3 linked regions of the Sphaerotilus microaerophilus genome follow. The protein of the gene in region 1 binds, or shares a complex with, the protein of each later gene. Links are inferred from orthologs where the notes say so. Each region holds a gene or a part of one and is shown on either strand. Other genes may lie near its edges. The genes, in order: holA, dnaX and NGK70_RS13410.

Region 1 (6,340 bases):
CAGTTGGGACAAGAACAAGGACTCATCATGCAGTTCCCGTGCCAGCCTGATCTCGCAGAGAACCTGCACTTTTGAGGAGCTTTTGCGCGCATGGAGACCCATCAGAGCCGGTTGACGACGCTGGGGCGACCAAAAATGTCACTTCGCGGTCGTGCCCACGAACACCAGCCGTCGCCTCGGCCCGGGCTTGACGTGTCTGGTCGCTCAAATGCAAAAAGGCCGCATCGCTGCGGCCTTTTTGCTGGCTTGAACGCGGCGAGCCGCGCTCAGGCAACCGGACTCACATGCCCATGTCCATGCCGCCCATGCCACCCATGCCGCCGCCCGGCATGGCCGGTGCGTCGTCCTTGGGGGACTCGGCGACCATGCACTCGGTGGTCAGCATCAGGCCGGCCACGGAGGCTGCGTTCTGCAGCGCGGTGCGGGTCACCTTGGTCGGGTCCAGGATGCCCATCTCGATCATGTCGCCGTAGGTGTCGTTGGCGGCATTGAAGCCGTACGTACCCGCGCCTTCCAGGACCTTGTTGATCACCACGCTGGGCTCGCCACCGGCGTTGGCCACGATCTCGCGCAGCGGCTGCTCGATCGCGCGCAGCACGATCTTGATGCCGGCGTCCTGGTCGTGGTTGTCACCCTTGATGCTGCCAGCCGATTGACGGGCACGCAGCAGGGCCACACCACCACCGGCCACGATGCCTTCTTCAACGGCGGCACGGGTGGCGTGCAGCGCGTCTTCGACACGGGCCTTCTTCTCCTTCATCTCGACTTCGGTGGCCGCGCCAACCTTGATCACCGCCACGCCGCCGGCCAGCTTGGCCACGCGCTCTTGCAGCTTTTCACGGTCGTAGTCGCTGGTGGCTTCCTCGATCTGGATGCGGATCTGCTTGACGCGCGCTTCGATGTCGCCAGCAGCGCCAGCGCCGTCGATGATGGTGGTGTTTTCCTTGCCCACTTCGACGCGCTTGGCCTGGCCCAGATCGGCCAGGGTGACCTTCTCGAGCGTCAGGCCGACTTCCTCGGCGATGACCTTGCCGCCCGTCAGGATGGCGATGTCTTCGAGCATGGCCTTGCGGCGGTCGCCGAAGCCCGGGGCCTTGACGGCCACGACCTTCAGGATGCCGCGGATGGTGTTGACCACCAGGGTCGCCAGCGCTTCGCCTTCGACTTCTTCAGCGATGATCAGCAGCGGACGGCCGGCCTTGGCCACTTGCTCCAGCGTGGGCAGCAGGTCGCGGATGTTGCTGATCTTCTTGTCGAACAGCAGGACAAACGGGTTGTCCAGCAGGGCAGCCTGCTTTTCCGGGTTGTTGATGAAGTAGGGCGACAGGTAGCCGCGGTCGAACTGCATGCCTTCGACGACGTCGAGCTCGCTGTTCAGGCTCTTGCCGTCTTCGACGGTGATGACGCCTTCCTTGCCGACCTTGTCCATCGCCTGGGCGATGATGGTGCCGACTTCTTCATCGCTGTTGGCGGAGATGGTGCCGACCTGCGCGATTTCCTTGCTGGTCGTGGTGGCCTTGGACTGCTTCTTCAGCTCGGCGACCAGGGCGATGACCGCCTTGTCGATGCCGCGCTTCAGGTCCATCGGATTCATGCCGGCGGCGACGAACTTCATGCCTTCGCGCACGATCGACTGGGCCAGCACCGTGGCGGTGGTGGTGCCGTCACCGGCCAGGTCGCTGGTCTTGGAAGCGACTTCCTTGACCATCTGCGCGCCCATGTTCTGGAGCTTGTCCTTGAGCTCGATTTCCTTGGCCACGGACACACCGTCCTTGGTCACGGTGGGGGCGCCGAAGGAGCGCTCCAGGACCACGTTGCGACCCTTGGGGCCCAGGGTGACCTTGACCGCGTTGGCCAGGACGTTCACGCCCTCGACCATGCGATGACGGGCGTCGGAACCGAAGACGACGTCTTTAGCTGCCATGTGTTTACTCCGAATTCTTCAAATAGGGGATGGTTTGCGTGGAGGGGAAGAAGCAGCCCGAGGCTTACTTCTGCACCACGGCAAACAGGTCTTCTTCGCGCATGACCAGCAGCTCTTCGCCGTCGACCTTGACGGACTGGCCGCTGTACTTGCCGAACAGGACGCGGTCACCCACGGCGACGTTCAGGGCCACGAAGTCGCCCTTGTCGTTGCGCTTGCCCGGGCCCACGGCCAGGACTTCACCCTGATCGGGCTTCTCTGCGGCGTTGTCGGGGATCACGATGCCCGAAGCGGTCTTGGTTTCTTGTTCGAGGCGCTTGACGATCACGCGATCGTGCAGAGGACGAAGTTTCATCGTATCTCCTAGGGAGGAAAGACTGGACTGTTTGGGAATCGGTGGGGCCGTCGCCGGCAGGGCGCAAACGCCGCCCACCTCCCCCGGCAGGTTCACCAAAGAGAACACCACCCGGGATCACTAGCACTCATCACCTGCGAGTGCTAACAGCGAGATTATAGGAACGATGTGCGGGCTTTCAAGGGGCCAGGGATCTGCCCTTGTTCTACGGGTTTTCCCGCCCTCAGGGCCGCAGCGCCAGCGGCGGCGGCGGCGCAGCGCCCCGCTTGGGCAGCGGGCGCAGCGCCTCCACCGTCTGCAGCATCAGCCGCCTGAGCGCCTCCCAGGGGTCGAGCGGCCAGGCGGGATCGCGCAGACCCTTGACGATGCCGTCCACGGTGTGGGCGTCGGCCACCAGGGCGTCGAGGGGGGCATCGGGCAGCTGCGGCAGCACGCGCTCCAGCAGGCGCTCCTTCTGGCCCCAGACACGCGCCTCGCGCAGCGCCAGCGGGGGCGGTTTGCCCTCGCGCAGCGCGATCTGCACGCGGCGCAGCGCGCGCAGATCCTCCGACAGGGTCCAGTGCACCAGCACGGCGGCCTCGCCCTCGGCGCACAGGCCGTCGAGCATGCGCAGTGCGCGGGGCACGTTGCCGGCCAGCACCGCCTCGCCGAGCTTGAAGACGTCGTAGCGCGCCACGTTGAGCACGGCCGATTCGATCTGCTCGAAGCCCAGCGTCGCGCTGGGATGCAGCAGCGCCAGCTTGCTGATCTCCTGGTGCGCGGCCAGCAGGTTGCCTTCGATGCGGTCGGCAAAGAAGGCCAGCGCGCGCTGGCCGGGCTCGCCGTCCTCGACACGCAGGCCCTGCGCGGCCAGGCGCTGGGCGATCCACTGCGGCAGCGCGGGGCGCTCGATGGGGTCGACGCGCACGCTGGCGCCGGCACCGTCCAGCGCGGTGAACCAGGCGCTGGCGAGCTGGGTGCGGTCCAGCCGCGGCAGCAGCACGAGGATGAGGTTGTCGTCCGACAGCGTCTCAACCAGCCGCTGCAGCGCCTCGGAGCCCTCCTTGCCAGGCTTGCCGCCGGGGATGCGGATCTCGATCAGGCGGCGGTCGGAGAAGAGGCTGAGCGCGCTGGTCTCGCCCAGCAGGCCGGACCAGTCGAAGTGCGCGCCTTGCACGGTGTGCACCACCCGCTCGCTGTAGCCCGCCTGGCGGGCGGCGGCGCGCACCGTGTCGGCGGCCTCCTGCGCCAGCAGGGCCTCGTCGCCGTAGACAACGTACACCGGGCGCAGGCCGCGGGCCAGGGCCTGGGGGAGCTGTTCGGCGCGCAGCTGCATGGCGTGGACCGGTGCGCTGCGATCAGCGGGCCGAGGCCGCCGCCGCAGCAGCCGATGCGGCCGAAGCCGCGGACGCAGCCTCGGCCACGGCAGCCGGGCCGATCGTGGCCAACCGCCGCAGCACCTGGGTGGCGATGTCGGCGTGCATCGCGCGGTAGAGGATCTGCGCCTCCTGCTCCTTGGCCAGCGAGATCGACTCCTCGAAGGTCATGTCGCGTGCCAGCGCCAGCTCGGTGGGCTCGATCAATTCGCGCCCGCCGGGCGTGCGCACGCGGTAGCGCAGCCGCGTGCGCAGGCTGAGTTCACGCACCTGGCCAGCGGCGGTGGTAGAGGTGGCGACCTGATTCTGGCTGTCGAGCAGCGCCTCCAGCACCAGGTCGGCCTCGGCGGGCGCCTCCACCAGCGTGACACCCGGGCTGGCACGCAGCTGGCGGCGCAGCTCGTCGGCCTGGCCGGAGTAGCGCGAGAAGCCGGCCAGGTGGATGCGCTTGAGCTGCAGCTCGGGCGGGCGGCGCAGCTGGAAGCCGCAACCGGCCAATGCCAGGGACACCACGGTGGCCGAGCCGACCAGCCAGGAGCGCCGCGAGATCGTCATCACGAGCCGGGTCAGACGACCACGTTCACCAGCCGACCGGGCACGACGATGATCTTCTTCACCGGCCGGCCTTCGGCGAACTTGGCCACGTCGGGGCTGGCCGCGGCCGCCGCCTCGATCGCGGCCCGGTCGGCGCTGGCGGGCACCTTGATCGCGCCACGCAGCTTGCCGTTGACCTGCAGCACCAGCTCGATCTCGTCCTGCACCAGCGCGGCCTCGTCCACCGCGGGCCAGGGTGCGTCGAGCAGGTCGCCCAGGCGAGCCGCAAAACCCAGTTCCTGCCAAAGCGACCAGGTCAGGTGCGGGCAGGCGGGATAGAGGCCGCGCAGCAGCACCGAAACGGCTTCGCAGAGCACCGCGTCGTCGCCAGCCGAGCCGTCCGGCTTGAAGGCTTCCATCGCGTTGAGCAGCTTCATGCAGCCCGACACCACGGTGTTGTACTGCATGCGCTCGAAGTCGTAGCTGATCTGCTTGAGCACCAGGTGCAGCTCGCGGCGCAGCGCCTTGGCCTCGGCACGCAGCGGCGCCTCGCTCAGGTTGCCGGCGGTGGCGGTCTTCAGCCGGGCCTCGTTCTTCGCCGCAAAACCCCAGACGCGCTTGAGGAAGCGGTGCGCCCCCTCGACGCCGGCGTCGTTCCACTCCAACGTCTGCTCTGGCGGGCTGGCGAACATCACGAACAGGCGGGCGGTGTCTGCGCCGTACTGGTCGATCAGCGCCTGCGGGTCCACGCCGTTGTTCTTGGACTTGGACATGGTGCCCACGCCCTGGTAGTCCACCGCCGAGCCGTCGCTCTTCAACTTGGCGCCGACGATCTTGCCGCCCGCGTCGAAGACGTTCTCCACCTCGTGCGGCCAGAAGTACTCGATGCCGCCCTTCTCGCCGCGGCGCGAGTAGATGTGGTTGAGCACCATGCCCTGCGTGAGCAGGCGGGTGAAGGGCTCGCTGACGCTGACCAGCTTCAGGTCGCGCATCACCTTGGTCCAGAAGCGCGCGTACAGCAGGTGCAGGATGGCGTGCTCGATGCCGCCGATGTACTGGTCCATGCCCGGCGTGCCGGCCGAATTCCCCGCGCCCATCCAGTACTGCGTGCCCTCGGCGACCATCTTGTCGGCGTTGGTCGGGTCGCAGTAGCGCATGTAGTACCAGGAGCTGTCCACGAAGGTGTCCATCGTGTCCGTCTCGCGGCGCGCCGGCTTGCCGCAGCAGGGGCAGGTGACGGCCAGGAAGTCCTCGCGCTTGGCCAGCGGGTTGCCCGAGCCGTCCGGCACGCAGTCGATCGGCAGCACCACCGGCAGGTCCTGCTCGGGGACCGGCACGGCGCCGCAGCTGTCGCAGTGGATGATGGGGATCGGGGTGCCCCAGTAGCGCTGGCGGCTGATGCCCCAGTCGCGCAGGCGCCAGGTGGTCTTTTTCTCGCCCAGCCCCTGGGCGGCGAGCAACTCGGCGACCTTGCTGACGGCGTCCTTGTAGGCCAGGCCGTCCAAAAATGCAAATTCAGCGCCGGAGTTGACGCAGACCGCGCGCTGCTTGTCGCCGTACCAGTCGGCCCAGGCGTCGAGCGAGAACGGCTCGTCACCCACCTTCACGACTTGCTTGATCGCGATGCCGTACTTGTTGGCGAAGGCGAAGTCGCGCTCGTCGTGCGCCGGCACGCCCATCACCGCGCCGTCGCCGTAGCTCATCAGCACGTAGTTGCCGACCCAGACCTCGACCTGCGCTCCGGTCAGCGGGTGGGTGACGAACAGGCCGGTGGCCATGCCCTTCTTTTCCTGCGTGGCCAGCTCGGCCTCGGTGGTGCCGCCCTGGGCGCATTCGGCGATGAAAACCGCCAGCGCCGGGTTGCCCGCCGCGGCGTGCGCGGCCAGCGGGTGCTCCGGCGCCACGGCGCAGAAGGTCACGCCCATGATCGTGTCGGCGCGCGTCGTGAAGACGTAGAGCCGCCCGCCCTGGATCAGCTCGCCGTCGTTAGCGCGGATCTGATGCGGAAAGGCGAAGCGCACGCCCTCGCTCTTGCCGATCCAGTTCTCCTGCATCAAGCGCACGCGCTCGGGCCAGCCGGAGAGGTAGTTCGGGTCCTCGGGGTTCGCCACCGCGCTGAGCAACTCGTCGGCGTACTTCGTGATGTTCAGGTAGTAGCCCGGGATCTCGCGC
Region 2 (6,332 bases), 2.6 Mb from region 1 along the record:
ACGGCGGAGAGCCCGTCGTTGAGCACGTCGAGGATCGACACCATCTTCAGCTCGCCGGGCGCGTGCTGCGGCCCGGGGATGCGGAATTCCACCAGCCGCGAGTTGACGCGGCTTTGCAGCAGGAACTGGGTGTACTGGTCGACCGAATCCTGGTCCATGCCGCCGCCGGCGTGGCGCTCGTTCTGGTAGCGCAGGTAGAGCTGGTAGTGCTCGGGCGCGAAGCCCAGGCGCATCACGCGCACCTGCAGCGCGCCATGCTGTTTCCAGGCGCGGCGCTGGCTGCGGGTGGGCTGGAACTCGCCAACGGGGATGCGCAGCGGCACGCACTGCTCGCAGCCGTCGCAGTATGGGCGGTAGGTGAACAGGCCGCTGCGCCGAAAGCCGTTGGCCACCAGCTCGGAGTAAGCGTCGGCGTTGATCAGGTGCGAGGGCGTGGCCACCTGCGAGCGCGCCTGCCGCTCGCTCAGGTAGCTGCAGGGATAGGGCGCCGTCGCGTAGAACTGCAATTGCGCGAGCGGCAGGTCCTTGGGGTAGGTCACGCGGGCGGCTGGCTGGGGGGCGGAGGAAGGGCGTCTGGCTGGGCGCCGGCCTGCAGTTCCGACAGCCACGCCCAGTGCGCCGGATCATAGATCCAGCGCGCTGGGGGCTCCTGATCCACCACGCGTTCGAGGTGGGCTTCGAACTCGCTGCGGGGCACGGGTGCCGCGCCCAGGCTGGCCAGGTGGCGGGTCTGCTGCTGGCAGTCGATCCACTCGATGCCCTGGGCCCGGCAGAACACCACCAGCGCAGCCAGGGCGATCTTGGAGGCGTCCGTGCGCAGGGCGAACATCGACTCGCCGAAGAACATGCGCCCGAGGTTCACGCCGTACAGGCCGCCCACCAGCTCGCCGCCGATCCAGGTCTCGACCGAATGCACCTGACCGGCGGCGTGCCAGCGGCCGTAGGCCGACTGCAGCTCGGGAACGATCCAGGTGCCGTCCTGGCCCTCGCGCGGGGTGCCGGCGCAGGCGGCGAGGACGCGGTCGAAGGCGCTGTCAAAGCGGATCTCGCAGCCCGGCGTGCCCAGGAAGCGCCGCAGCGTCTTGCGCAGGGAGCGGTGCAGGCGAAAGTGCGCCACCTGCAGGACCATGCGCGGGTCGGTGGTCCACCACAGCACCGGCTGGCCTGGGCCGTACCAGGGAAAGATGCCGTGGCGGTAGGCCAGCCGCAGCCGGGCCGGGTTCAGCCGCCCGCCCGCGCAGAGCAGGCCGGGCGCGTCGCTGCCCGGCCCGAGCGCCTGTCGCGTGGGCGGGAAGGGTGTGCGGTCGTCGTCCTCAGGCAGCCAGGGGATCATCGGCGGCCCAAGCGCTGGTGGGAGGATCAGCGCAGCTGCAGGTCATCCGCACCGAACTCGATGCCCAGCGGCTCGACGATCAGCCGCTTCGGCCCCGCCTCGACGTGGCCAGCGACAATCGCTGCCACGCCCTGCGCTTGGGCGACCGCGACGGTGCGCTCGGCGTCGTCGGCACGGACGAAGATCGCGAAGCCGGCGCCCATGTTCAGCGTCGAATAGGCCTCGCGGTCGTCCTGGCCCGCATGGCGCTGGATGAAGCCCAGCACCGGCGTGACCGGCGGGACCTGGCGGATGCGGTAGGTCAGCGTCGAGGGGTGGCGCAGCAGCTTGCGCCAGCCGTGGCCGGTGATGTTGGCGCAGTAGTGCGGCGTGATGCCGGCCTTCCACAGTGCCTCGGTCACCGGGGAGTACAGCACGGTGGGGGCCAGCAGCGCGTCGCCGTAGGTCAGGCCGGGATGGTGGATCGGGTCGACCTCGGTCAGGTAGCCCTGCGGCAGGCGCTCGACCAGCTTGCGCGCCAGGCTCAGGCCGTTGGCGTGGATGCCCGAGGAGGCCAGCAGCACGATGGCATCGCCTTCGCCGAGCCGGTCACCGACGGACAGGCGCTCCTTCGGGTTGATCAGGCCGGTGCAGGAGGCCGCCAGGTCCACCCGGCCGCCTTCGACGATGCCGGCCAGTGCGGGCGTCTCACCGCCGCCCCAGGCCACCTGGCAGGTCTCGCAGGCGGCCTTCCAGCCGGCCACCAGGGCCTGGGCGCGCTCGGCGTCGCCGAACCAGTCGCTGCCGCCGGCGGCCCAGTAGGCCTGCACCACCAGCGGCGTGGCGCCGACCGTGATCAGGTCGTTGATCGCCATGGCGATCGTGTCCTGCGCGATGCGGTCGTAGTAGCTCTTGCCGGTGAGCCTGGCCATCTCGTCGGCCACCAGGGTCTTGGTGCCCAGGCATTCGACGATGGAGGCGAGGTAGAACGGGCCGACGTCGACCACGTAGGCCGATTCGCCGCGCGAGGCGGCCACCTCGGTGAAGCCATGGGCGGCCAGCTGCACCGCGGTGGACGCGGCGGCGCGCTGCGCGCTGATCTTGAGCGGGTCGATCAGGTCGTACTGGACGCCGGCCTGTTCGTAGCTGAGGGTTTCGGGGCGGACCGTGTGATCCGGGGTGGAGGGGTCTGGGGCGTGCATAGCTCGCGATTATCGGAGACGCGGCGCTCCCGTGGCGCACCGGTCGTGATGTCACGGTGTGAGCGGATCCAGCCCGTGGGCCGACCCGTAGGTCGACCCGTAGAATCGCGCCCCCATGAGCTACCTCGTTCTCGCCCGCAAGTACCGGCCGCGCAGCTTTGCCGAGATGGTCGGGCAGGAGCACGTGGTGCAGGCCCTGGGCAATGCGCTGACGCACCAGCGCCTGCACCATGCCTACCTGTTCACCGGCACGCGCGGCGTGGGCAAGACCACCGTCTCGCGCATCCTCGCCAAGAGCCTGAACTGCACCGGCGTGGACGGCAATGGCGGCATCACCGCCCAGCCCTGCGGGGTCTGCCCGGCCTGCCGCGACATCGATGCGGGCCGCTACGTCGACTATGTCGAGCTGGACGCGGCCTCCAACCGCGGCGTCGACGAGATCAGCCAGCTGCTGGACCAGGCGGTCTACAAGCCGGTGGTGGGCCGCTTCAAGGTCTACATGATCGATGAAGTGCACATGCTCACCACGACGGCCTTCAACGCCATGTTGAAGACGCTGGAAGAGCCGCCCGAGTACCTGAAGTTCGTCCTGGCCACCACCGACCCGCAGAAGGTGCCGGTCACGGTGCTCAGCCGCTGCCTGCAGTTCAACCTGCGGCCGATGGCGCCCGAGACGGTGTTCGAGCACCTGCAGACGGTGCTGGCGGCCGAGGCCATCGAGGCCGATGCCGGCTCGCTGCGCCTGCTGGCACGGGCCGCACGCGGCTCCATGCGCGATGCGCTGTCGCTCACCGACCAGGCGATCGCCTTCGGCGCCGGCCGGCTGGAGGAGGGCGCGATCCGCCAGATGCTGGGCGCGGTGGACCGCGGCCATGTGGTGCGCATCCTGGAGGCGGTGGCCGCCGGGGACGGCGTGGCGCTGGTGCGCACCGCCGACGAGTTGCGTGCACTGGGCCTGTCGGCCGCCGGCACGCTGGAGGAGCTGGCCACGCTGGCGCAGCAAATGGCCGTGCTGCAGGCGGTGCCGTCGGCGGTCGATCCGCTCGACCCCGATGCCGCCACCGTGCAGCGCGTGGCCGGCCTGCTGGCGCCTGACGAGACCCAGCTCATCTACAGCGTGGCCCTGCACGGCCGTGCCGAGCTGGCGCTGGCGCCCGACGAGTACAGCGGCCTGGTGATGGTGCTGCTGCGCCTGCTGGCCTTCAAGCCGTTCGGCGATGGGGCTGGCTTGCCGAAGGCATCGCGCGATGTGGCGGCGATGCCTTCACCCGCCCCCGCACCGGCGGCGGCTGTTGCACCTGCAGCGGCGAAGCCTGCGCCCACCCCGGCGGCGGTCAGCCAGGATCTGCGCCGGCCGGCCCTGCCCAGCGCCTGCGTGGCGGTGCCGGTGTCCCCGGCGCCGGTGGTCCAGAGCCCGGTCGCAGCCCGTCCGGCCTACCGGGTGCCTGCGCCTGTTTCCACGCCTGTTCCCGCACCTGCTCCCGTGGCCATGCCGGTGCCTGAGGCGGCAGCGTCGCCACGGCCCGTGCCCGCGGCGGCTGCTCGGCCTGCACCCGCGCCTGTGATCCGGCCAGTGAGTGCCCCGGCGGCAGACAGCAGCTCGGTGCCGCCCTGGGCAGACTGGGACGAGGAGGACACCAGCCTCCCGGCTCGCTCGCCTGGCGCCACGGCGGCGCCAGCGCGGCTGGCCGACGACGCCGAGGTCTCTGCGGCGTCGATGCCGGCGCCCGGCCCGGTGACCGGCCCAGTGAGCGGCCCGGTGAGCGGCCCGGTGAGCGGCGCCGAGGTCGACCCCGTCCACGTCGCCTGCACCGACCGCTGGCTGGCCTGCTGCGAGCAGTGGTTCGAGCGCAATGTGCTGTTCGGGCTGGTGCGCGAGCTGGCCTGGCAGGCCCAGTGCATCGCCATCGACGAGCAAGCCGACCCGCCGCGCTGGACCCTGCGGGTGGAGCGCGAGTCGCTGCGCCAGGGCAGCCACCGCGACCGGCTGCAGGAGGCGCTCTCCGAACTGCTGGGCCGGCCGGCCGCACTGGACATCGTCGCCGGCGTGGTGAGCGACAGCGCGGCCCGCCGCGACGCCGCCGCCAAGGCCTACGCGCAGGAGGAGGCCGAGTCGATCATCCGCAATGATCCGCTCGTGACCGAGCTGCTCGCACGTTTCGCGGGGGCGCGCATCGTGCCCGGCTCGATCCGCCCCGCCTGAACGCTCTTTCCCATTTCCGAACCCATCCCGAAAGGACACCCATGCTCAAAGGACAACTGGCCGGCCTGATGAAACAGGCGCAGGCGATGCAGGACAACCTCAAAAAGGCGCAGGACGAACTGGCCAACGTCGAGGTGGAAGGCCAGTCCGGCGCCGGCCTGGTCAAGGTCACGATGACCTGCAAGCACGACGTCAAGCGCGTCGCGATCGACCCCAGCTTGCTGGCCGACGACAAGGACATGCTGGAAGACCTGGTGGCCGCCGCCTTCAACGACGCGATCCGCCGCGCCGAGACGGTCAGCCAGGAAAAGATGGGCAAGCTGACCGCCGGCATGCCGCTGCCGCCGGGCATGAAGTTCCCGTTCTGATCCGCGGCGGGCAGCGACCGTGGCCAGCGGGGCACGCCATGCCGAACCGCCAGCGCGTCCGGCCGATGCGCTGGGCCGCCTGATCGAGGCGCTGCGGCGCCTGCCCGGCGTGGGCGTCAAGTCCGCCCAGCGCATGGCCTACCACCTGCTGCAGCATGACCGGGATGGCGCGCTGCAGCTGGCCCATGCGCTCGACGAAGCGGTCCACCAGGTGCGTCACTGCGAGCGCTGCCACACCTTCACTGAGCAGCCGGTGTGCACCACCTGCCTGGATCCGCTGCGCGACGCGCGCCAGCTCTGCGTCATCGAGACGCCAGCCGACCAGGCGGCAGTGGAGCGCACCGGCAGCTACAAGGGCCTGTACTTCGTGCTGATGGGCAAGCTCAGCCCGCTGGACGGCATCGGGGCGCACGACATCGGCCTGCCGGTGCTGCTGGAGCGTGTGGGCGACGGCACGGTGCAGGAGGTCATCGTCGCCACCAACTTCACCGCCGAGGGCGAGGTGACGGCGCACGTCATCGCGCAGGCGCTCCAGAAGGCTGGCGTGCGGGTCACACGCCTGGCGCGCGGCGTGCCGATCGGCAGCGAGCTGGAATACGTCGACCTGGGCACCATTGCCCACGCACTGGTCGACCGGCGCTGATCACCACGCCACCGCAGCAGGCCGCCACGGTTCCGCCGCCTGAGCCGCCCGTCCGGGTGAGCGCGGCGCCACAGCCCCGCCCGTCAATCGTCCGCGCGGCGGGCGACCTTCACGTTGCTCCGGCTGCGCTTGGCCACGCTACCGGCCTGCGGGCCCGCGGCGGAGGAGGGGCGAGCGACCTTGCGCTGCGGCGCCGCGCCGGCGCGGGCCTTGGCCTTGACCTTGTTGGGCTGGTAGACCACCAGCGCCTGGCCGGCCTTCAGTGCGCTGCTGGTGCCCACCTGGTTCCACTGTGCGAACTGGGCTGGGCTGACGCGGTAGCGCCGCGCCAGGCTCGCCACGGTATCGCCCTTGCGTGCCTTGAGGCTGACCTTGCGCATCGGCGGCAGGTCGGGTGCCAGGGCCATCTGACCGTTGTCGGCCAGGGCCTCGGGCACGTCAGCCACCCGACGCTCGGAGCGCGGCACCAGCAAGGCGGAGCCGGCCTTGACCAGCATGCGCGGCGGAATGCGGTTGACCTCGCGCAGCGTGGCCTCTGACATGCCCGTCTGGCGGGCCGCCTCGGCCGGGCGCATGGTCTTGGGCACCACCCAGGCGGTCCAGC
Region 3 (6,308 bases), 1.8 Mb from region 1 along the record:
CGCCAGGTCGACGCCGATCTGCGGCGCCGCCAGGCCGACACCGCCGGCCGAAGCCATGGTGTCTTCCATGTCACGCAGCAGCGCCTGCAACTCGGGCGTACCGAACTGCAGCACGGGCCGGGCCACCCTCAGCAGCCGCGGGTCGCCCATTTTCAGGAGGGTCCTGACGGTCATCACCGATCCTTCACGGCCCGGACACGGGGCCTGGGCGGGTTGGCGCCAGCGGCCCTCAAGGGGCCCGGCGCGGGATCGGCGTTTTTAGCACGGCCGCCGGGCAGCAAAGCGCGCTGCCGCGGGGGCCGGGGCACGTCGAACCAGACGTGCCGGGCGAGCCGGGTCGTTCAGGCCTGGCCGGACAGGTCCTCGTCAGACTCGTCGTCGATCGCCTGGTCGTAGGCCAGGGCATCCGCAGCCACCCGCGGGATCAGCGGCTTGTCGAGCGGGCGGCACACGCGGCGCTGCAGGCGCTGCATGCGCTCGGAGCGCTCCACCGCCTGCAGCACGGCTTCCGGGTTCATCATCACGGCGAAGGGATGGGCGTGGTGCAGTGCGGTCATGGTGGGCTCCTTGGGTCGGTGGCGTTGTCGATGGAGCTCACTGTAGAGATCCCTGCCCCGCCGCGGCAGTGGCCCAAACACGAAAAACCGTGTCGGAATTTGTCTGACAAGGACGTCAGGCAGCCTGCCGTTGTGCGTCGGCGATGGCCACTCCCGGGGAGCCCTCCCCGGCCACAGTCATGCAGTTTTTCCCTGCCGAATCAATGACTTGGGCGTGCAATCCGGATCCTGCCCGCTGCCGCCCGACGCCGTCGGCTACGCGCTGGAGGCCGTCAGGCCGAACAGTCGCTCGGCATTTCGGCTGGTCACTTCTGCCACTTCTGCCACATCCCGTTGCTTGAGCCGCGCCAGCTCGGCCGCCACGTAGGGCACCAGCGCCGGCGTGTTGAGCTTGCCGCGGTAGGGCATGGGCGCCAGGTAGGGGCTGTCGGTCTCGATCAGGCAGCGCTCCAGCGGCACGCGCATGGCCACGTCACGCAGGTCCTGCGCGTTGCGGAAGGTCAGGATGCCGGAGAACGAGATGTGGAAGCCCAGGTCCAGGGCGGCATCGGCCACCGCCTGAGTCTCGGTGAAGCAATGGAACACGCCGCCGACCTGATCGGCCCCCTCCTCGCGCAGGATGGCCAGCGTGTCGGCCGAGGCACTGCGGGTGTGGATCACCAGCGGCTTGCCAAGCTGGCGGGCCGCACGCACGTGCACGCGCAGGCGCTCACGCTGCCAGGCCATGTCCGCCAGGCTGCGCTCGCCGATGCGGTAGTAGTCCAGCCCGGTCTCGCCCACCGCCACCACGCGCTCGCGCCGGCCGCGCTCGACCAGGTCCTCCACGGTGGGTTCGGTGACCCCTTCGTTGTCCGGGTGCACGCCCACCGTGGCCCAGAAGTTGTCATGCGCCAGCGCGAGGCCGTGCACCGCGTCGAACTCCTCCAGCGTGGTGCAGATGCACAGGGCGCGGTCGACCTGCGCCTCGGCCATCGCGGCGCGGATCTCAGGCAGACGCTGCTGCAGTTCGGGGAAGCTCAGGTGGCAGTGGGAATCGATGTACATCGTGAGGGGAAGCCGCGCAGGTTCCGTAGCGCTGTGAGATCAGCCAGCATCGGCCGAGGATCCGGCTTTGCCGGTCCACTGGCGGCGCCCCCCTTCGAGGGGAGCGGCGTCAGCCGCTACGGGGAGTGGGAGATCAGATCGTTTGGGTGGGCTTGGCCGACTGGATCGCCGTGCCGAGCATTTCCTCGATGCGCACGCGCAGCGCGCGCGTCTTCTCGTCGCTGGGAAAGCGCACGCCCACGCCCTGGGTACGCCCGCCCGAGGCATTGGCCGGCGTCAGCCAGGCCACCTTGCCGGCCACCGGGTAGCGCTGCGGGTCATCGGGCAGCGTCAGCAGCAGGTAGACGTCCTCGCCCAGGCGGTACTCCCTCGTGGTGGGCACGAACAGGCCGCCTTCGGCGAACAGCGGGATGTAGGCCGCGTACAGCGCCCCCTTTTCCCTGAACACCAGCTGGATGACGCTGGGGCGCGGCGTGCTGGGCGCCACCGTGCTGTTCGCGAAGGGACGGGAAACGGGCTCGTTCATGGGTAGGCAGTTTATCGGGCCCTCAGGTGCCTGAGCGTGAGAACTGAGCGCGAAAAACCGCACCAATCCCGGGCTCGCCCTGCGCCACCGGGCCGCATGGCCTGCCCGGCCCGCTTGTCTGGCCCGCTGTCACTGCGCCAGTGGCAGGCCCGGTGCCCGTCACAGGCGGGCCTGCAGCATCAGCGCCTCGACCGCCAGGCCGGCACTGAAAGGGTGCTCGGCCACACGCGAGCGGCGGCGCAGGTCGGCCGCCCAGCGGGTGAGCGCGTCCAGGTTGCCCGCTCGCAGCTCGCTGTGGGCAAAGTAGCGCGCGGGCTGGCCCAGGGTGACCAGCGCGCGGTCGTGGCAGAGCTTGGCCAGTGCATCGATCAGCAGCGGCAGCGGCCAGCCGGCCACGGGCGCGGCCTGGCCCTGCGCGGCCCACTGGGGAAACTGGCGCCAAGCCGCAGCGTCCAGCCCGGCGGCATGCAAAGCCAGTGCCGCCTGCGGCTGCCCGCCCGCCGCATCGAGCAGCACGGCGGCATCCGCGACCCCCTGCGCGCCGAGCCAGGCCAGTGCCTCTTCGCGCGTGGGCATCTGCAGCTGCACCGCCTGGCAGCGGCTGCGGATGGTGGGCAGCAGCGCCTGCGGTGCCCCGCTGGCCAGCACGAAGCGCATCGCGCCAGGCTCCTCCAGTGTCTTGAGCAGGGCGTTGGCAGCGATCGGGTTGATCGCCTCGGCCGGGAACAGGACCAGCACCTTGTGCGCCGCCCGGCCGGCGGTGAGTTCGGCAAAGTTCAGCGCGGTGCGGATCTGGTCGACCTTGATCTCGCGGCTGGGCTTGCGCTTCTTGCCCTCGTCGTCGCTGCCGGCCTCGTCCACCGGCAGGCCGGCCTCGGCGCGCTGCGCCTCGGGCACGATCAGCCGCAGGTCGGGGTGGCTGCGTTCGTCCACCAGGTGGCAGGCCGCGCAGTGGCCGCAGGCCAGGCCCTGCGGGCGCGCCGCAGCGGGCGTCTCGCAGAGCCAGGCACGGGCCAGGCCGAGTGCGAAATCCAGCTGCCCGACGCCCTGCGGGCCGTACACCAGCAGCGCATGCGCGCGCTGGGTCGCCAGCACCTGGGCCAGCGGTGCATCCAGCCAGGGCAGCGGCGGGCGCGGCGCTGCTGCAGCGGCGGAAGCGGCCGACTCGCGGGCCGGCGCCGAACGGCGGGTCGAGCTCACCATCCGCGCGCCTCCAGCACGGCCAGCACCTGGGCGCGCACCTGCTCCAGCGTGCCGCCAGCCTCCAGCCGGGCGAAGCGGGCCGGATCGGCCGCGGCGCGCCCGGCATAACCGGCACGCACGCGGGCGAAGAAGTCCAGCGACTCGGCCTCCAACCGGTCGGCCGTGCGGGCGGCGGCGCGGCGCTGGGCGGCGGTGGCAGGGTCGAGGTCGAACCACAGCGTCAGGTCGGGCTGGCGGCCCTGCTGCACCCAGGCCTCCAGCTGCGCCAGCACGCCTTGGTCGAAGCCGCGCCCGCTGCCCTGGTAGGCGAAGGTGGCATCGGTGAAGCGGTCGCAGAGCACCACCGCGCCACGCGCCAACGCCGGCTCGATCACCTGCACGAGGTGGTCGCGCCGGGCGGCGAAGACCAGCAGCGCCTCGGTCAACGCGTCCATGCGGCGGTGCAGGAAGAGCTCACGCAGCGCCTCGGCCAGCGGCGTGCCGCCGGGCTCGCGGGTGCGCAGCACCTCCAGGCCGCGGGCCAGCCAGCGCTCGGCGATCGCGTCCACATGGCTGGTCTTGCCAGCCCCGTCGATGCCCTCGACGGTCACGAAGCAGCTTGCCGGGCCCGCCGGGCCTGCTGCTCCTGCCAAGGGAGCTGGGGTTGATGGGCCGGGCGTCGTCAATTCGGGCGATGTCACGGCTGCTGGGCCTTGCGCTGGTACTTGTCCACGGCGCGATTATGTTCGGCCAGCGTGGCACTGAACTCGCTGCTGCCGTCCCCGCGGGCGACGAAGTACAGCGCCTTGGTCGGCATGGGCTGGACCACCGCCCAGAGGGCGTCGCGCCCGGGCATGGCGATCGGCGTGGGCGGCAGGCCCTGGCGGGTGTAGGTGTTGTAGGGCGTGTCGGCCTGCAGGTCGCGTTTGCGCAGGTTGCCATCGAAGGCCTCGCCCAGGCCGTAGATCACGCTGGGGTCGGTCTGCAGCGGCATGCCGATCTTCAGCCGGTTCAGGAACACCCCGGCGATCTGGGGGCGGTCGGCGGCGCGGCCGGTTTCCTTTTCGACGATCGAGGCCAGCGTCAGCAACTGCTCGGCAGACTTCAGCGGTGAGTCGGGCGCGCGCTGCTCCCAGGCCGCCTGCAGGCGGCGCTGCATCGCCGCTTGCGCACGCTTGAGCACCGCCAGGTCGCTGCTGCCCTTGGAGAAGGCGTAGGTGTCCGGGAAGAAGCGCCCTTCGGCCGGCACGCCGGGCGCACCGAGGGCGGCCATGAGTTCCGCCTCGCTCATGCCGGAGGTCTGCAGCTTCAGGCCGGCGGTGCGCTGCAACTCGGCGCGCACCTGGCGGAAGGTCCAGCCCTCGATCAGCCGCAGCGTGGCCAGGCTCTCGTCGCCCACCACCAGCTTGCGCAGCAGGCCGCGTGGGGTGGTACCCGGGGTGATCTCGTAGCTGCCGGCACGGATCTGCCGCGCCTGGCCCGACCAGCGGAACCACTGGTAGAGCAGGAAGGGCTGCACCTGCACGCCACCGGCCACGGCGCTGCGCGCGATCTCGCGCGGCGACTGGCCGGGCTCCACCTCCAGCTCCACCGTGCCCTGCGCCAGCTCCAGCGGCTGGTGAAGCCACCAGCCCACCAGCGCGGCCGTGCCGACGGCCAGCAGCAGCACGAGGATCAGCAAGGCGGACAGCAGCCGGCCCTGCGCCCTGCCCCCCCTGCCCGGCGGGCGTGCGTGCCGTTGCAACCAATTCCCGGTGGGGCGCTGTTCCATGGTCGCTGATGATAATGAGCGCATGGACACCATCGCCTCTCCTGCCACCACGACCTCAGCGGGCGGCGCCTGCCGCCTGCCCGGGCTGGGCCTGATCCGTGCCGTCGGTGCGGACGCCGCGGCCTTCCTGCACGGCCAGATCAGCAACGACGTCAAGCTGCTCGGCGCCGATCGCGCCCGCCTGGCCGCCTACTGCACGCCCCAGGGGCGCATGCTCGCCAGCCTGATCGTCGGCCGCCATTCAGCCGAGGAGTTCTGGCTGGCCTGCAGTGCCGATCTGCTGCCCGCCACGCTCAAGCGCCTGGGCATGTTCGTGATGCGCGCCAAGGCCAAGCTCAGCGATGCCGCTGGCGAGCTGGTCGCGGTCGGCTTGGCGGGCCCGGCCGCTGCCCAGGCGCTTGGCGCCGAGGCGCCGGCCGCCACCTGGGCCAAGGCGGACCGTGGCGGCGCGATGCTGATCCGCCTGCCCGATGCCGAAGGCCAGCCCCGGTGGCTCTGGATCGGCCCGGTGGCCGAGGCGGACGCCCTGCTGGCCGGCCTGCCGGCGCTGGACGCTGCGGCCTGGGCCTGGCTGGAAGTGTCCTCGGGCGTCGCCCCGGTGGTGGCCGCCACGTCCGGGCAGTTCGTGCCGCAGATGCTGAACTACGAGCTGGTGGGCGGCGTCGATTTCAAGAAAGGGTGCTACCCCGGCCAGGAGATCGTGGCGCGCAGCCACTACCTGGGCAAGCTCAAGCGCCGCGCCTTCCTGCTCGCGGGTGATGCCCCCGCCCTGCCCGGCCAGGAGGTGTTCTGGAGCGGCGACGCCGGCCAGCCCGCCGGGCAGGTGGCGACGGCCGCTGCAGATCCGCTCGGCGGTGGCTGGCGCCTGATCGCCGAGTTGAAGATCGCCGCCACCGACACCGGCAGCCTGCACCTGGGCGCCAGCGAGGGCCCGTTGCTGCGGTTGCTGCCCCTGCCCTACGCGCTGCCGCAGGAAGCGGCCACCGCCTGAAGGGCCCCTGCACGGCATGGTCGAGCTGTACGTCTACTACCGCATCGACCCGGCCCAGGGCGAGGCGGCCCGCGCGCAGGTCGAGGGCCAGCAGGCCCTGCTGCGCACCGGCATCGACGGGCTGCAGACCGGCCTGCTGCGGCGGGCCGACGCCGTCCCGCGCGGCGCCGAAGCGACCTGGATGGAGATCTACCGCCGCCCTGGCGGGCTGGATGCCGCCGCCTGCGCGCTCATCGA

The links.
Region 2: the proteins of holA (region 1) and dnaX are in contact, whole or in part, in a cryo-EM structure (PDB 8GIZ), measured with the Escherichia coli proteins. The link is inferred for Sphaerotilus microaerophilus from one-to-one orthologs.
Region 3: the proteins of holA (region 1) and NGK70_RS13410 are in contact, whole or in part, in a cryo-EM structure (PDB 8GIZ), measured with the Escherichia coli proteins. The link is inferred for Sphaerotilus microaerophilus from one-to-one orthologs.

What each region holds. Positions count from the first base shown.
Region 1 is NZ_AP025730.1:1,313,673-1,320,012, reverse strand. Bases 1,549-4,512 are described here. They hold holA (DNA polymerase III subunit delta), read right to left. Parts: upstream 3,595-4,512; coding sequence 2,503-3,594; downstream 1,549-2,502. Other genes in these bases: leuS (leucine--tRNA ligase), read right to left, coding at 4,201-4,512; NGK70_RS05805 (LPS-assembly lipoprotein LptE), read right to left, coding at 3,617-4,189; groES (co-chaperone GroES), read right to left, coding at 1,989-2,279; groL (chaperonin GroEL), read right to left, coding at 1,549-1,924. Outside these bases: more of groL, read right to left, coding at 281-1,548; more of leuS, read right to left, coding at 4,513-6,340. UniProt on the Escherichia coli protein: Part of the beta sliding clamp loading complex, which hydrolyzes ATP to load the beta clamp onto primed DNA to form the DNA replication pre-initiation complex.
Region 2 is NZ_AP025730.1:3,949,054-3,955,385, reverse strand. What follows is about bases 2,218-5,173. They hold dnaX (DNA polymerase III subunit gamma/tau), read left to right. Parts: upstream 2,218-2,629; coding sequence 2,630-4,717; downstream 4,718-5,173. Other genes in these bases: recR (recombination mediator RecR), read left to right, coding at 5,105-5,173; NGK70_RS16810 (YbaB/EbfC family nucleoid-associated protein), read left to right, coding at 4,759-5,085; NGK70_RS16820 (AIR synthase related protein), read right to left, coding at 2,218-2,514. In the rest of the region: NGK70_RS16830 (arginyltransferase), read right to left, coding at 1-539; aat (leucyl/phenylalanyl-tRNA--protein transferase), read right to left, coding at 536-1,333; more of NGK70_RS16820, read right to left, coding at 1,360-2,217; more of recR, read left to right, coding at 5,174-5,728; NGK70_RS16800 (transglycosylase SLT domain-containing protein), read right to left, coding at 5,812-6,332. UniProt on the Escherichia coli protein: Part of the beta sliding clamp loading complex, which hydrolyzes ATP to load the beta clamp onto primed DNA to form the DNA replication pre-initiation complex.
Region 3 is NZ_AP025730.1:3,093,086-3,099,393, reverse strand. What follows is about bases 1,309-4,240. They hold NGK70_RS13410 (DNA polymerase III subunit delta'), read right to left. Parts: upstream 3,331-4,240; coding sequence 2,287-3,330; downstream 1,309-2,286. Other genes in these bases: mltG (endolytic transglycosylase MltG), read right to left, coding at 4,007-4,240; tmk (dTMP kinase), read right to left, coding at 3,324-3,962; NGK70_RS13415 (PilZ domain-containing protein), read right to left, coding at 1,735-2,127; NGK70_RS13420 (TatD family hydrolase), read right to left, coding at 1,309-1,601. In the rest of the region: def (peptide deformylase), read right to left, coding at 1-174; NGK70_RS13425 (hypothetical protein), read right to left, coding at 342-557; more of NGK70_RS13420, read right to left, coding at 813-1,308; more of mltG, read right to left, coding at 4,241-4,999; CAF17-like 4Fe-4S cluster assembly/insertion protein YgfZ, read left to right, coding at 5,103-6,071; NGK70_RS13390 (DUF4936 family protein), read left to right, coding at 6,088-6,308. UniProt on the Escherichia coli protein: Part of the beta sliding clamp loading complex, which hydrolyzes ATP to load the beta clamp onto primed DNA to form the DNA replication pre-initiation complex.